2 regions of the Desulfovectis peckii genome follow, and region 1 is predicted to be linked to the other one. Evidence: riboswitches for the same ligand, from Rfam matches in the RefSeq annotation. Region 1 holds a riboswitch; the other holds the start of a gene.

Region 1 (7,515 bases):
ACATCGACTTGGTGAACACTTAGTTGAATTAGCCCTTGGCACATTAAAAGAAGTAGATATTGTAATTTTTCAAACGGAAGCAACCCACCCTCCGGGCCGCGGAGACCTTTACATATTGGAACAAATGCAGGGGTTAAAAACACCGGTAATTTTGGTGCTGAATAAAATTGACTTAATACCTAAAACAGAATTGCTGCCGCGGATTCAGCAGTACAGTGAAGTTTACGATTTTGCCGAAATTGTGCCCCTTTCGGCCTTAACCGGTGAAAACACCGAGCGGCTGGTAGAAGTACTGTTGAAATATCTGCCGGAAGGCCCGCAGTATTACCCGCCGGGAGTAGTTACCGACCGACCGGAAACTTTTATTATGGCGGAAATAATTCGCGAAAAGGTACTGCACCTTACCAGTGAAGAAATACCCCATTCCGTAACAGTTGTTATCGACGAACTGGAAAAAAGATCAGATAATTTGGTAGCCGTCTTTGCCAGCATTTATACTGAAAGGGAGTCACAAAAGGCGATTCTCATCGGCAAGGGCGGAGCAATGCTGAAGAAAATCGGTACACTGGCCAGAAAAGAAATTGAAAATTTACTGGGCAGTAAAGTTTACTTAGAGTTATGGGTAAAAGTAAAAAAAGACTGGCGCAACCGGCCGGATCAATTCCGCAGATTTGGCTACACTGAGGATTGATGTTTATCCAATCAGCAATTTTATATTGACATCTTTGGGTGAAGCTGTTAACCTACCCATGGAAGACTTTTTAAAAAAGCCTTTGCTTATAAAAGGCTTTTATTTTATTGCCAAAGGCGGTGTTGTGTTAATGGACGCGGACCCGTGCAGGTTCGAAAACAAATTATTACAACTAAATACGAGGCGTCTACACTTGCCGCTTAAACGCTACATAAATATGTAATTAAACTTGTTTGTCTGGCAGCAGTGTGGGCGTCTCATCAGAGAGGAGTGAGCCCACATGCGACCGGAATTTCGAGACACCAGAAAACAAGTTTTGGATTGTCTCTCTGAAAACTCTGCCGCCAAACTAAGCCGGTGCCTAGAGGGAATTCATGCGGCGGATATTGCAGAGTTTTTTCCTGAACTGCCGCTGCCCCAGCGCATAAAGGTGCTGCGGGTGCTTGAACACAGCAAGGCAGCAGAGATATTATTTAGCCTTGACCGGGAAGAATTACCCCAGTTATTAGCCGGCCTGGGCCCAAAGCGCACGGCGGAAATTTTAGGCAAAATGTTTACCGATGATGCTGCCGACCTGCTAGGCGATTTGCCGGAAGATCAAAAAAATAAGCTGTTGGGACTAATGAAAGCGGCAGAGGCGGAGGATATCCGCGATCTGTTGAGCTATGAAAAAGACACAGCCGGCGGTCTGATGGCTATCGAATATGTGGACGTGCGCAAAGACATGACCATCAATCAAGCCATTGAAAGGTTGCGCAAAATTGCTCCTGATGCGGAAACTGTCTACTATGTGTACGTGACTAATGATGACGAGCAGCTTGTTGGGGTAATTTCACTGCGGGAGTTAATTATTGCCCCACCCGATGAGCTGATTGAAAACATCATGCAAACCAACGTAACCAGTGTGAACGTCCGCACCGACCAGGAAGAGGTAGCCCGCTTGATGTCCAAATACGATTTTCTGGCCGTGCCGGTGGTAAATGACGACATGCTTTTATTGGGCATTATCACCTTTGACGACGTGATGGACGTCATTGAAGAAGAAGCAAATGAAGACGTTATGCGCTTGACGGCCAGCATGGAAGCAGAAGGCCAAGACATGGAAAGCAGCTTTTGGGTCAGGGCGGGCAGAAGGCTACCTTGGCTAATTGGCTTATTATTTGGCGAATTAATTGCCGGCAATGTGATCAACGGTTTTTCAGCGACTTTAGAACACATGACTGCGCTGGCCTTTTTTATTACTGCGATGGCCGGCGGGCCGGGCAACGCCGCTACCCAGTCATTGGCTGTGGTAGTAAGAGGTCTGGCCACCGGAGAAATTAATAAAAACAAGATTTTCAGCGTAGTGTGGAAAGAAACGCAAGTTGGCTTGCTGATTGGCTTTGTTTGCGGTTCGGTATTGTCGATGATGGCGTACTTATGGCAGTCATCACCTACCTTGGGCCTGGTTGTGGGATTGTCCATGACCCTTTCGATCATTGCTGCCACTGCTTTAGGCAGCTTGGTACCGGTGCTCATTAGCCGCATCGGGGTGGATCCGGCCCTGGCTTCCGGACCCTTTATCGCTACCCTGATGGACATTACCAGTATGGTGATTTACTTTGGCATGGCCACCTTGTTTTTGTTGTAAAAAATTGTAAAATTAACCCTGCCTTTTTGGCAGGGTTTTTTCATGGCTTTCGGGACTTAGCGGAGGATAAGTTGTTTTAACTTAAAGCAAAAGCCGGTATTTTGCTGTCAAAAAGAGGTAAATTAACAGGTAAAAACAGGATAAAAATTTTTACTTCTATTACAGGTTTTTACATAAATGTTAGCTTTTGTTTTATATAATGCTGGTAAAAAGTAAAATGTGGGAGGCAATGAAGTGCGCTTCTAATTTGGGCACCTGAAGCGCACGGAGTGAGTGGTGCAACCGACCCGTTCTGTAAAAAGAGCGGGTTTTTGTGTTTTATTGGCCATAGAAAGGGGGTGGATTATTGAGGGGTTATCGTTCTAAAGTGTTAATGACCGGGCTTGTGTTTATGGCGGTGCTTTTTTTCGGTATTTTATTGATATCTTCCAGTTTTGCCACTGACGAAAAGTTACCTACCGCAACGGCAACGATTGCCAGAGACGGTAATATTGTAGAGGGAAATATTTTTAACAGCGGCAGTTTATGGTATCCCGGATATCGGGAAGAAGGCATTTTACGGCTGATAAATAATCGTGGCGAAACAATAAAAATTGCCAAATTAGGTATGAATGCAGAACTGTCTAAAGGGGGCCAAAAACTTTCTGTCGTTGAAGGTGCCGGAAAACAATACCTAACAAGCATGGAACTGGTGATAAGCTATAACGATCCGCTAAAAGGTGTGGTAAACGGTGAACTTTTTAGCGGCACTTTTGACGACTTAATTAATGGGGCTGAACTGGCTTCACCGATTAAGCTGTCAAAAGACGGCTATGTGGACTTAAAGTATTTACCCTGATAAGATAAACCGAATAACATGCTCACTCGGGCAGAAACCTTTGCCATTATCTGCAGGTTGGCGGGCTATCATGACGAACATACCGGAGACGACGATTTAGGAGACCTAACCTATTGATAAAAATTCATACCGTAAAAAAATGTGAAAATTTGTAAACATAACAAAAAGTATTACTAATAATCTAACAAATAATTGCATTTTAACTTACAAATTTTTACACACGAAGACCCAGGTGTTGTTATATAATTAGGCAAAATACTAAACTCATATTGGTGAAGGAAACAATGAAGCGCGTTCTTTATTTGGGCACCTGGGACGTGCAGAGTTAGTGGTGCAACCGGCCTTTGTATTGAGGCCGGTTTTTTGTATTTATCAACGCTCTTAGGGCGAGGAAATAGAATTTTAATATTAATTTTTTATCGAGTAGGTTTATTGCCTGCTCTTTTTTGGTTTGCTGGGGCGTGATAGCTCAGGGGTTGAGTCCGCTTACCGACGGTACGAAAGTAGTATTTAAATAACGACTTAAAAGCACCGTGAATTACCCGGATAATTTACCGATAACTACACTTTGGCATGCTTACAGCATAAAAGGCGGCCATTAAAATTATAAACAGCAAAGATAAAATTGACTAAGCCGGCTGAAAGATAAGCTCATTTAAATTATTTAACCCTTTTAACAGCGGTTAAAGCCGGCTGTTTAAGGGGTTATTTTTATTTAAAGGTTATTATTGTCAACGGAGAAAATTATTTATAAATGTAGAATAGTAATACGCATAAAATCTTGAGGAGTGTTACTTACCATGCGTATTGCGCTAAATAAAAGTTTTAAAATACCGTTGATGTTTCTGGCGCTTGTTTTCACCGGACTAATGGCCTATTTAATATATATTCAGGTTGGGCAGCCGGTTTATCAAGAGGAGAAAGTTGCCCTCTACAATTACCAAAATGCCGGTACCGCTAACTACCAAGTGCTGCTAAAACCTAACATGCTTTACAGCCAACCAAGCATGGGGGAAGGAGAAACCTATATCACCGCCACCGTTGATCAAATCCGGGCTTCCTTTAATTATCAATTTACCGGTGAGCGGCCGGAAAACATTATAAGGAGACTATGAGATCGTGGCGGTAATGGAAGGATACACCGGCAGGCAGGAAAAGGAGCAAACAAAGACCATTTGGAAGAAGGAAACTGTTTATTTGCCGAAAACAAGCTTTAATATGCAGGGTCAAGAGTTTTCCGTCAGTAAAAATGTTTCCGTTAAACTGGAAGATTATAATAACTTTATCAGTGCATTGGCAGAAAGCACCAAGATCAATACTCAATCAAGATTGTCCGTGATCATGCGTGTGAACCTTAAGGCAGAAACCGAACACGGCGTGATTGAAGAAAAAGCGGCACCCGCAATAATCATTCCCCTGGGGACAAGCTATTTTGAAATAGCCAAAAATGAAATTAACCAGCCCGGTGCGTTGGAGAAAACGCAAAAAGTCCGGCAGCCGATAAATAAAAGCAAAGTGGCCGCTTATGGCGTTGGCTTGGCCGGAGGTATCATTGCTTTAATTTACTTAATTTTCTTTACCAATGCAACCCAAAAGGATCTCTATGCCAAGCAGCTGGATCAAATCTTTAAAAAGCACGGCAGCCGGCTGGTTGCTTTAGAAAGGGATGCCGGCATGGCACATGATGATTTCTATAAGGTTTACTCTTTTGAAGACTTAGTGAGAATTTCCGATGAGCTTGGCCAGCCGATTATGTACAAATTTAGTGAGGATTATAAAGACATCTCAAAGTTTTACGTTACCGTCGAGCAAAATACATATCTTTTTGACTTAAAAGAGTACGTTAACCGGCAGCTAAAAGAGCAAAAGCAGAAAAAAGTTAAGCCGAAGGCCAAAAACGAAGCGGTACAAGCAGCACAGCCAGCCACAACTTGGCAGTCAAATGAAGGGCAAACCAAAGATATTTAAAAGCAGGGTAACCCCCTGCTTTTATTCATGTGGTTTATGCGATTAGTTTTAATCTACTACTTTAGTACCGTTAATTATTATCCAATCGTACCGGCGGAAATGTTTCTATCGTAGCAAGTATAAAGCCCTAAAGAAGGTTAAAATTAGAATAACAAATTTACAATATATGTAAATTTAAAAGCGAGGGCTTTCCCTATGTATGTAAAAAAATGTATACAATGCGGCGGAAATTCATACAGCGCGGTAAAAGAGAACCGCTGGTTGTGTCCTTACTGCAATTCCGATCTTACCGCTGAGCCTGCACAAATTGCCGGTAAAAAACCTGAAAGCGCAAAATCACCCCCTTTCCGGCCGCCGCCAGATAACAAACATGCTAAATAAATATTACCCGTTGCTCGCCCAAGGCGGTGGGATAGGCGGGCGTATCTAACTTTGCCGTAAGCCGGGACGGAATATAACGCCACTTAAAGTGGCGTTTTGTCATGTGTGAGTACGTGCCGCGCTTTTTTTCGCGTATATCTAGCAGGATCCGGGAAGAAAATATTAAAATATGTAAATACAGAAGGGGGAATGAAATATATGGATATCATTCTTTCGCGGCGCAGTATTCGCCAATACACTTCTCAGCCGGTATCCGATGAGCTGATCAAAGAAATTTTAACAGCGGCCATGGCCGCCCCGTCTGCCGGCAATGAGCAGCCTTGGCATTTTATAGTAATTAAAGAGCGGGCAATTCTCGATGAAATACCCAAATTTCATCAATACGCTCAGATGGTAAAAAAAGCGTCAGTTGCCGTTTTGGTTTGCGGTGATCCGGGCTTGGAAAGATATAAAGGTTATTGGGTACAGGATTGTTCAGCTGCTACCGAAAATATGTTGCTGGCTGCCCATGCCAAAGGTTTGGGTGCGGTATGGTGTGGGGTTTATCCCACTGAAGAGCGGGTAATAGCTTTTCGCAGGCTGTTGGGGATACCGGAAGAAATTATCCCGTTCTCACTGGTTCCGCTGGGCTATCCGGCGGAGAAAAAAGAGCCGGCCAACCGCTATAACGAAGAACGGGTTCACTATAATAAGTGGTAATCATTAGCACCATGCTCACATAGTTAAAGAGGCGCTTTAACCGCGCCCCTTTAACTATGAAAAATAGCGTTCTAATAGGCCTTTTAATCCCCGGGCATGTCTGGCTTCATCTTTGGCCGCTTCATCAAAGAAATCATGGGCTTCATCAATATTTTCTTGTTTTGCTTTTACAGCGGATTCCCGTTTCATCTGATTGGATTTTTGTTCGCCTTTAATGGCATTTTGCAGGTTTTCTTTAGTGCTGGCGGAAATTTCTCCGTTTAGTTCGGCAAAGCGGGCGGCATGCATGGCTTCTTCCCAAGCCACTCTAATTAAATATTCACCTATTTCCGGATAACCTTCCCTTTGTGCTTGCCGGGCTGCGGCCAGATACCAGCCCACTTCCCAGTTTTCACCGTTAAAGTTCTCTTTAACGTCTTGTTCCACTGCAGTGCCTTTGGTAACACCCAACTTAATTTCCGTTGCAAAGTTTAACTCCATTGGTTATAACCTCCCGTTATTGTTTTCAATGGTATTTTTCCCGCAGGGAAAGAAATTATAATGCAAGGAAACAAATCGGTTTTGTTGAATATTTTTTATAGCATTTCAAACTTAATGAGGTGCGAAATTGAGGGCATATAAGGTAGAAGCGATTATTTTGCGGGCGAAAACAATGCGCGAGGCAGATAAGATCATTACAATTTTTTCCCGGGAGCGGGGCAAACAGCGGGTAGTGGCTCATGGGGTGAGCAAAGCAAAAAGCCGCAAGCGCGGTGCGGTACAGCCCTTGTGTCATTCTCAGCTGCTTTTATATAAAGGGAAAGAGTTGGATTCCGTTACGCAAGCGGAAAGCATCACTTATTTTGACCACTTGCGCCAAAATTTAGAGAAGCTCGCCTGGGCTTCTTATCTTTGTGAACTGGTAGATGGGTTAAATGCAGAAAACGAACCCAATGAACCCCTTTTTATTTTGCTGTTAACCGGTTTAAAGTGGCTTAATCAACCGGAAACGGATTTAGCGGCGGCCGAAATATTGGTCAGCGGGTTTGAAATAAAAATGCTGGGCTTGTTGGGTTACTTGCCGGAGCTAAACTGTTGTGTTAATTGCGGTGCGGCAATTAGCGGTAAAATAAGTTTTAGCCTCAGTCAAGGCGGGCTGCTTTGTGATCACTGCCGGTCTGTGGATACAAAGCTTTATTTTTTAACTCCGCAAAGCTTAGACTTGTTAAAACAGCTTATCGTCACCAAGCCCGGTGGGCTAACCCGGCTGACCCCCCCGCAGGCCACATATCAGGAAGTAAAGCGGCTTTTGCATAATTTGGCAAAACA
Region 2 (7,515 bases), 330 kb from region 1:
TCTTTAGCCAAACGATAGGCACCTGCTTGGGAAACTTCAGGTATACGTACTAAGCTGCTGACATTTAATAGTTTCCTTAGTTGAATGACAAGTATTGGTCCGTAAGCTCCCTGTTCTAAGAAGCCTATTTGTTTAAGGTGCTTTACAATGCTATTTAACCTTTTTAAAATCTCAAACTCCTCGCCTGAAATTTCATTGAGCTCTTCAAAATCCGAAAGTTCCTTATCATAATTAGCTTGCAGATTAATCCAAAAACTAGCATCGATACCTAAAGCATATTCCAACTTTTTGGCAAACCTAACTGATATAGCTTTTTGACAATTGACCACACTACTGACATACGCTTCTGTCACATCAGTTCTTATGGCTAATTCTTTTTGACTCATGCCTCGATCTTCAAGAATTTCTTTTAAGGTTTCTCCAGGGTGAATAATAAATTCACGGGATAAGCCATTCTTGTTTTTGACCATGATAATCCATCACCCCCTCTATGATTACTGAATCACATTTCGTTAAAGAAGCAGGATCTAAGCTTTCTGCATCCGGCCTAACAATAAGCCTAATGTTACCGCTAATACTAATCCCATAACAGCCCTTTAGATTTCCGCTTAATGAGTGAGGTTTTCCAAGCCCGGTACTTAGATATATGCTAAAATTAGCTGCCGCCTCTAATTGATCACATCGCTTCTTGATAGTTCTGGTTAAATCTTTCCCTAATTTCGTACTCATTAGAGCAAAGTTACTAAAATATTTTTCTACTGATGGTTTTTTATATATTAGCTTCACTCCCTGCACGCCACCCAACTTAACCATTTGGTTAATTTAACTAATTGGTTAATTAGATTATAATCTCGCATCAATTTTTTTACAAGAAAAATTTAACTCATGATGCCAAGAAAAAGAAAGCGCCCCGTGAGAAAGCACTAAATCGCTGCTTCCCTACGAGGCAGGTTATAGTTCCTTGCTATGGTTAGTATGGGTTAAATCAATTAAGTAAAACGATCCAGTTCGAATGATAAGCTGCACTTTCGAAGCACTGCAACCGGTCAAAAGAACCGTCCCCATGGCTGTAGGCACCTCCACTAACCGCTGGCCTCTTTTTCTATCAGGTTTTTGTTTTTATGTTTAGCTCTATATAATAGCCGATCAACCTTCTTTAATAAACCGGTTGACTCGTCACTATCTACTTCTATAACACCACCGCTAATCGTTACTACTAAATCACTTTCCCATTCCAACTCCAGTATCTTTTGGCGCACACGCTCCATCATGGCGTGTCCTTCTTCCTTGTCGGTGTCAGGCAAAATAATTAAAAACTCATCGCCTCCATAACGCCCTATTATGTCATTTTTCCTCAGGTTACTTTTTATTGTCTTAACTACCCTCTTTATGACATAATCTCCATACAAGTGCCCGTAGGTATCATTTATAATTTTAAAGTTATCAATATCTACCATGGCAACAGTCAGTTTTTTCTGTTTTTTACGCGACGCCTCAATCTCTTCCTTTAAGCGAGAAGTAATAAACCTTTGATTAAAAGCTCCTGTTAAATAATCTGTTATTGACAGCTTTTGCAGCTTTTGTTTTTCTTCATACAACAGCCTATTCAATTCTTCCGCTCTTTCTTTAGCCTGCATATACTCAGCATTTCTTTTTTCCAACATCCTGTTTTTAGCTTCTATCTCTTTATTTTTTTCCTCAAGGGCGGCCAGGTATTGCTCAGATTTTTCGAGCTCCTCTATATAGCTATCTATAAGAACAGCAATTAAAACTACGATAGAAATCAAACAAATAAACAAGCCAAAAGATAAATCTATATATCTAACTAACTGGGAATCATATACTGTCACTAAATCAGGCCTATGATACTCAACAATTATTAAAACACCAACAACTAAAGCGAAAAGGAAAAAGATTACTTTTCTCTTTAATCCATCAAGCAATAAGGCAATTATCCCGGCATTTATAATTATATAATATGGAATGCTGGCGTAAGTCCCCCCGGTAACGAGCCATATGGTTGGAAAAAAAAACAAAACTTAACAAAATAACTACTATCAATGACAGTAGCTCATAATTCTTGCTGATTTTGAAGGCTATATATAACCCTACAGTAATAACGCCACAAGTTAAGGTTATTAATGTTTCTACTGTTCCAAAATCCAAAAGATAATTAATTAAACTACATGAAAATGACATAAAAATACCTACCAGAAAAACCACATTAAATATCCGGTGCTTTAGAGAAGTATTTTTTTTGCCTTTCATTTGTAATCCCCCAATAGCCGGCCAGCGCCGGTATTGATTATACAATGATAAAGCACATTCCAAGCTGATATGCAATTCCAACCTGCTATTGCCTATTTTTATTCTGAGATATAATAAACTTTTTTCAACAAAATAACTGGTTTTTAGAGAAAAATCGTTTTGCTTTGACACAACGTAGGCAAGAAAAAAGCACCCTTACACCAAGTGCTAATACATGACCTTCAGCAGATAGCTAAAGAGCGTTCAGAAATAACCCCCAATTCCGGTAAAAAAACAAACCATTGCCTTTAAAGAGCTTGATTTCTCCCAAGGGGTGCTGAGGGTAATCCCTTTCCAGCTCTTTCTTCACTTATATAAAGCATCTTAAAGCAAAGAATAACAACACCAAAAACTCCGCTCTCATTGGCAAGTACCAAAAAATCACCCGGTCTTGGAAGAAAGTTATTATGTAATCAATATTTTGTCATTACCTAAATCAGTAAAAGCCGTAAAACAAACATCTACAGAGATTGTAAATTATCTAAATCTTCTTAAAAATGATGCAATGACTTGTTTTTCCAATGTCAATATTATCTAAATTCTTCAACTATAAGGAAAACCCTTCTAATTATATGTATTTTTTGTAAGTTATTTATCAAGCCGCTATGGGCACTTGCCACGGGGTGTTTAGGGCTCGTTCCTTCATTTAGCGATCGCACAATGAGGGTTGGTTGTGGTTTAATACAGGTGGTAGGGCAAAAAATACACATCGTAATACATACCGTGCTGACTTTTATTTGTGAAGTCTGCAGATGAGGGATGTTAAACACCTTCAAAGACGTTGTTGTAAGCGTCAAACCGGCACCCATGGGCTCCATGGAGACGCTCCTTTTGGCAGAAAACCACCAGCCAAAAGGAACGTCCCCGTGGCCGGTCTAGGCACCATATAGTTTATAACAGGTGGCGCATTCCGGGGAAACCGGGTTATTCTTTAGGGCATCCCGGTATTTGCGCTCGGCAAATCTGGTTTTGGTGAAGTCGGAGATGTGATACAGCCAGTTAGAGAGCATGGCATCGTAGGCGGCCTTGCGGGCAGCAAAGGGTTCGCGGAAGCGAACATAGTCATCCCGCTTCCAGATCTCTTCAAAGGAAGCCTCCGCGAGATTGCCAAAAACCTTTTTAGGAACATCAGTGGCCTTTCCTTTAAAGTAGCGCGGGTTATTTGGCAGACCCAAGTAGGTACAGGGGGTCACATCGCCGTTGGCGGTGATATAAACAAATTCATTGGGGTTTAAATCGCAAACCGCAAGTTCAGTTTTTATATGCAACGGATAACTGCGAAAGGGGAACCCCCTATCCCGCGCCACTTTCTCCGCTTCAGATATATATTTCAAATGGGCTGGGTCCGGTTCTTCCTGGTAGGCAAACACTTTGCTCTGATCTGCCCGGGCGTCAAAAACATAATCCAGATTTGTGGTGTAAAGCTCATCTACACCCAAATTAGCCGCGGCAGCCACTGCGGCAGGCAGTTCGGCAATTGATTGCTTAGTCAGCATGTATGAAAACTTAACGATGGGTAACACACTTTTATGTTGCTTCTTAGCCTCAATGAGATCCCGCACGGCCGCAAATATGGCCTTTAAATCCGAGCCCACCCGTATCTTGTTGTGCGTTTCGGGTGTGGCACCGGCAATGGAAATGGAAACCAGATCCAGGCCAGAGGCGCCCCCTTCAAAAAGCCGGGCCAGATTTTGATCATCAAAATAGCTGCCGTTGGTGGTTAGCCCCACCTTGGCCCCGGTTTTTTTCGCCAAGGCAACCATAGTCCACAGGTCCGGGTGCAGAAAAGGCTCGCCCCAGCCCTGCAAATAAACCCAGTTGGTATTAGGGAAATATGGAATTAAATCTTTATAAAGTTCGAGCGGGAAAAACCGGGGTTCCCGAGCCGATTTTATGTAAGTGGTAGGGCAAAAAGTACACTTTAGATTGCACACTGCGCTGACTTCTATTTGCATTGCCTGCAGATGAGAAATCATGAAATTACCTCCAAAGTTGTTGTAGAGTTTGGCTTTATAAAAAGCTTCAAAACTAAAAACTCAATATGTTAACATTATAGCATGGAAGAAGATGGTATAAAAAAAGAGCCTCATGGGGCTTTCCTTATGGCAGTTCACCTGCCATAAGGAACGTCCCCGTGGCAGGTGTGCCATAAAGTGAAAGGTCACCTGCATTTAGGTGACCTTTCTTTCTTTCAGTTTCTTTCGTTGTTACGATTAATTAGGGATTTCCCTCGATGAAGATTTTATTTTTCTAGCTGTACAGCATAAATCTTAACATTGTATTTACCATTTTCTTCAGCAGTTACCTTGAAAGTTGTTGTTGCTTCTCTAAAATCAAAGGTAAATCCACCATTTAGATTGCCCCAATACCAGTAACCATCACCTTCGCCAAGCTTCTGTTTTTCCTCACCATTTACAAGCTCAACGGCTTCAAAGTTACCACCTTGTACATCTATAATATAGAGAACGTTTGGAATTGCTACACCAGCAACATTATTTTTTGCACTTACTGAAACCTCAAAAGTACTATCAGTAGTACTATCAGGTTTTTCTACCCATTTTAACTCAATAAATTGTGAATTTGCTTTGTCCTTGTAGTATTGTACTTGTGATTGTGTTGGATTTCCATCATTATCATATTTTAAAACTCTAATGGGGTGATACTCATCTATTCCTTTAACATGTCCACTTACTTTATCTTCCCAGATTGTTGGCTTGCCAGGAGCTTCTGAAGTGTTTTCTATAGTTGCATTATTTACATCCAATGATAAATTACCTATTCCTAATGTATCACCAGATACTTCAATACCACCAAATTCGTTGTCGCTTACATTGATAGTTCCGTTTAAGGTTACTGTTGAACCGTTAACCAGCAAAGCTGCGTCTCCGCCGCTACCTGTGTAACCATTAATAGTTACATTAGTTGCTCCATATACTTGGATGCCGTAAACACCTTGCCACCCTGTTTCTGCTGTCATTTTAATATTTAAGTTTTCAATTGTCACACCGTCTGCTGTAACAAGTAACCCGTTTCTTTTTCCGTTAGCTCCTTCATTTAAAGCATCCGTGAATGACAAAGTTTTGTTATTACCTTTAATTGTTACTGATCTGTCTACTAATATTGTTTCGGTAATACTTGAAATATCACCTGTAATATTGATTGTCTTTACATTATCATCTGTTAGCGCTGTCTTTAACTCGTCTATATTAGCTACTTCTTTTTCTTCACTTGGTTCTTCACCTACAGTAATTGAACCTTCTAGCACATTAGAAATTACCTTTCCATTAACTCCATCGGGGAGTCCGGTTTCTGCCATTGCCGCTGATGTCATTACCAGCAAAAATGCTAAAGTAAGTGCAAATACTATTGAAATTCTCTTCTTCACTTTATAACCTCCCTGTTCACTTTGATCTTCTCAATTAGTTGGCAACCAAGCTGCCATTAGTTTCCGAAAGGCTCTTTAGCTTTGCGTTCTCGCCTTTCGACAGGTTTTGCCTTTTTTAATTCTCAACAACTAACCAACATCTTTTACTTAAACACCTCTGTTTTTTCAACTTCACCCCTTTCCCAACATATATTTATTGCCTGTTGTAGTTAGTAACGCAAAAAGGGAATACCCGAATTACTCGGGCATCCCCTTCATTTGCCTCTGTGGACTTAAGTTGGGTGCATGTCCGCGCTTATTGCTCATTGTTATTTATGGCATTATATTGTCATAAATAGTTGGGCCAAATTACTTAGTTACTTCAAATTCGGCTTCCAAGATATTAGAGATTACGTTAAATTCTTTTACCGGCCCCACCGGCTTACTTTCTACCGTTCCTTTATAGTTGCCTGTTCCTGTTGCTTTTACTTTAATCCATTTACCTGCATCGGCCTCAGTAAGCGTATAAGTCTTATTTGTTGCTCCTTTAATGTTGGTGTATGTGCCATCTTTACTGCCGCTACTCATCCACTGATAATTAACCTTTGCTCCAGATGGCGTTACTTCAGCCGTCAATGTTTCTCCGACATTAGCAACACCTGTCACTTTAATAGCAGTTACCTCAACCTTACTATCACTATCACTGTCACCACCACCGCCACCACCGCCACCGCCGGTGGTTCTTCTTTCTTCACTAATTTCCTTGCCTTGTGTTTCTTTCGGCTCAATTTCTGATTTTACACCATCAGCATTTACATTGGCGGTGTCAATTTCACCTTTACCTTTGATGGTTATCTTGGCGTCTATGGTCATTTCTTCTACTTTGGTGTTTTTAGCCAGATTAATTTCTGCGTCTTCAGCGTCTTTGGTAACGGTTAGGTCTTTAATGCTGCCTTTTTCTAAGGAAACTTTTACCTCAGCAGCTGCTACTTCTATGTTTGTAAAGTCACCGGAGAGTGAGATTTTTGCATCTTTCGGTACCTCTTGGGTAACGGTTACATTTTCAAAGCCGGGGCCGCTAATGCTTAGTTCTACCAAGGTTGCCCCAGATTCCAGTTTAACTATTTTTACTGAGGTTTTGCCTTTGGCAACTATTCTTACCCCGTCTTTATCAACAGTGATACTCGGCAGATCACAGTCAACTAACTCGACACTGTTTTTGCCGCCGCCTTTAATAATGGTTTCACCTTTAACAGTAATGTTTTTCAGGGTTACGTCCCCATCGCCTATACTTTCAGCTAAGAGTAAGTCACCGGTAATAACTAGGTTTTGTAAGGTAACACCAGAAGCACTAATGGTAACGTCACCTTCGATAGTTTCAGTACCGCTTGCCGGTCCGTAGGTGCCGGCTTTATCGTAGTTAATTTCAGCCGGTTCTACAGGTTGAACTGCACTTGGCTGAACTGCCCGGTCTAAGGTAACAATTGCTTCCGCCCGGGTAATTGATCTGGTTGCTTTAAAGGTTTGGTCAGGGTAGCCGCCCATATAGCCTTTTTCAACTACCGCGGCAATTGAGCCTTTGCTCCACTGCGGTATGGCTTGCGCGTCTTTAAAGCTGTTTACTATATTCGGGTTATCTGCTTCCAGCTTTAAGATTCTGGCCAACATTGAGGCCACTTCTTGCCTGCTAATTTGGCTATTGGGTTTTATTGTACCGTCCTGGTAACCTGAGACATAGCCGGCGGCTTTAGCTTTGGCAATTTCACCGGCATACCAATCAGTTGGTGAAACATCACTAAAGTTAATTTCCGCCGTTTCGGTATAACCTAAAGCACGGTTTACTA

What was found. Region 1 has a riboswitch for cyclic di-GMP ahead of ACZ5NG_RS01415 (hypothetical protein). Riboswitches for the same ligand answer to the same signal wherever they lie in the genome.
Positions count from the first base shown of each region.
Region 2: linked by a shared signal. The riboswitch ahead of ACZ5NG_RS03035 (pectate lyase-like adhesive domain-containing protein) and the one ahead of ACZ5NG_RS01415 (hypothetical protein) in region 1 are both predicted to bind cyclic di-GMP.

Region 1 is NZ_AP042409.1:281,035-288,549, forward strand. Features, by position in the region: gene era (GTPase Era) at 1-691, shown strand, start outside; gene mgtE (magnesium transporter) at 972-2,321, shown strand; cyclic di-GMP riboswitch class II at 2,535-2,618, shown strand; gene ACZ5NG_RS01415 (hypothetical protein) at 2,668-3,159, shown strand; cyclic di-GMP riboswitch class II at 3,428-3,511, shown strand; gene ACZ5NG_RS01420 (hypothetical protein) at 3,960-4,274, shown strand; gene ACZ5NG_RS01425 (DUF5305 domain-containing protein) at 4,288-5,127, shown strand; gene ACZ5NG_RS01430 (nitroreductase family protein) at 5,707-6,207, shown strand; gene ACZ5NG_RS01435 (ferritin-like domain-containing protein) at 6,262-6,687, opposite strand; gene recO (DNA repair protein RecO) at 6,815-7,515, shown strand, end outside.
Region 2 is NZ_AP042409.1:615,297-622,811, reverse strand. Features, by position in the region: gene ACZ5NG_RS03060 (HigA family addiction module antitoxin) at 1-470, opposite strand, end outside; gene ACZ5NG_RS03055 (hypothetical protein) at 439-786, opposite strand; gene ACZ5NG_RS03050 (GGDEF domain-containing protein) at 1,083-1,943, opposite strand; gene ACZ5NG_RS03045 (hypothetical protein) at 1,936-2,268, opposite strand; gene ACZ5NG_RS03040 (radical SAM/SPASM domain-containing protein) at 3,183-4,283, opposite strand; gene ACZ5NG_RS03035 (pectate lyase-like adhesive domain-containing protein) at 4,550-5,692, opposite strand; cyclic di-GMP riboswitch class I at 5,730-5,813, opposite strand; gene ACZ5NG_RS03030 (S-layer homology domain-containing protein) at 6,041-7,515, opposite strand, start outside.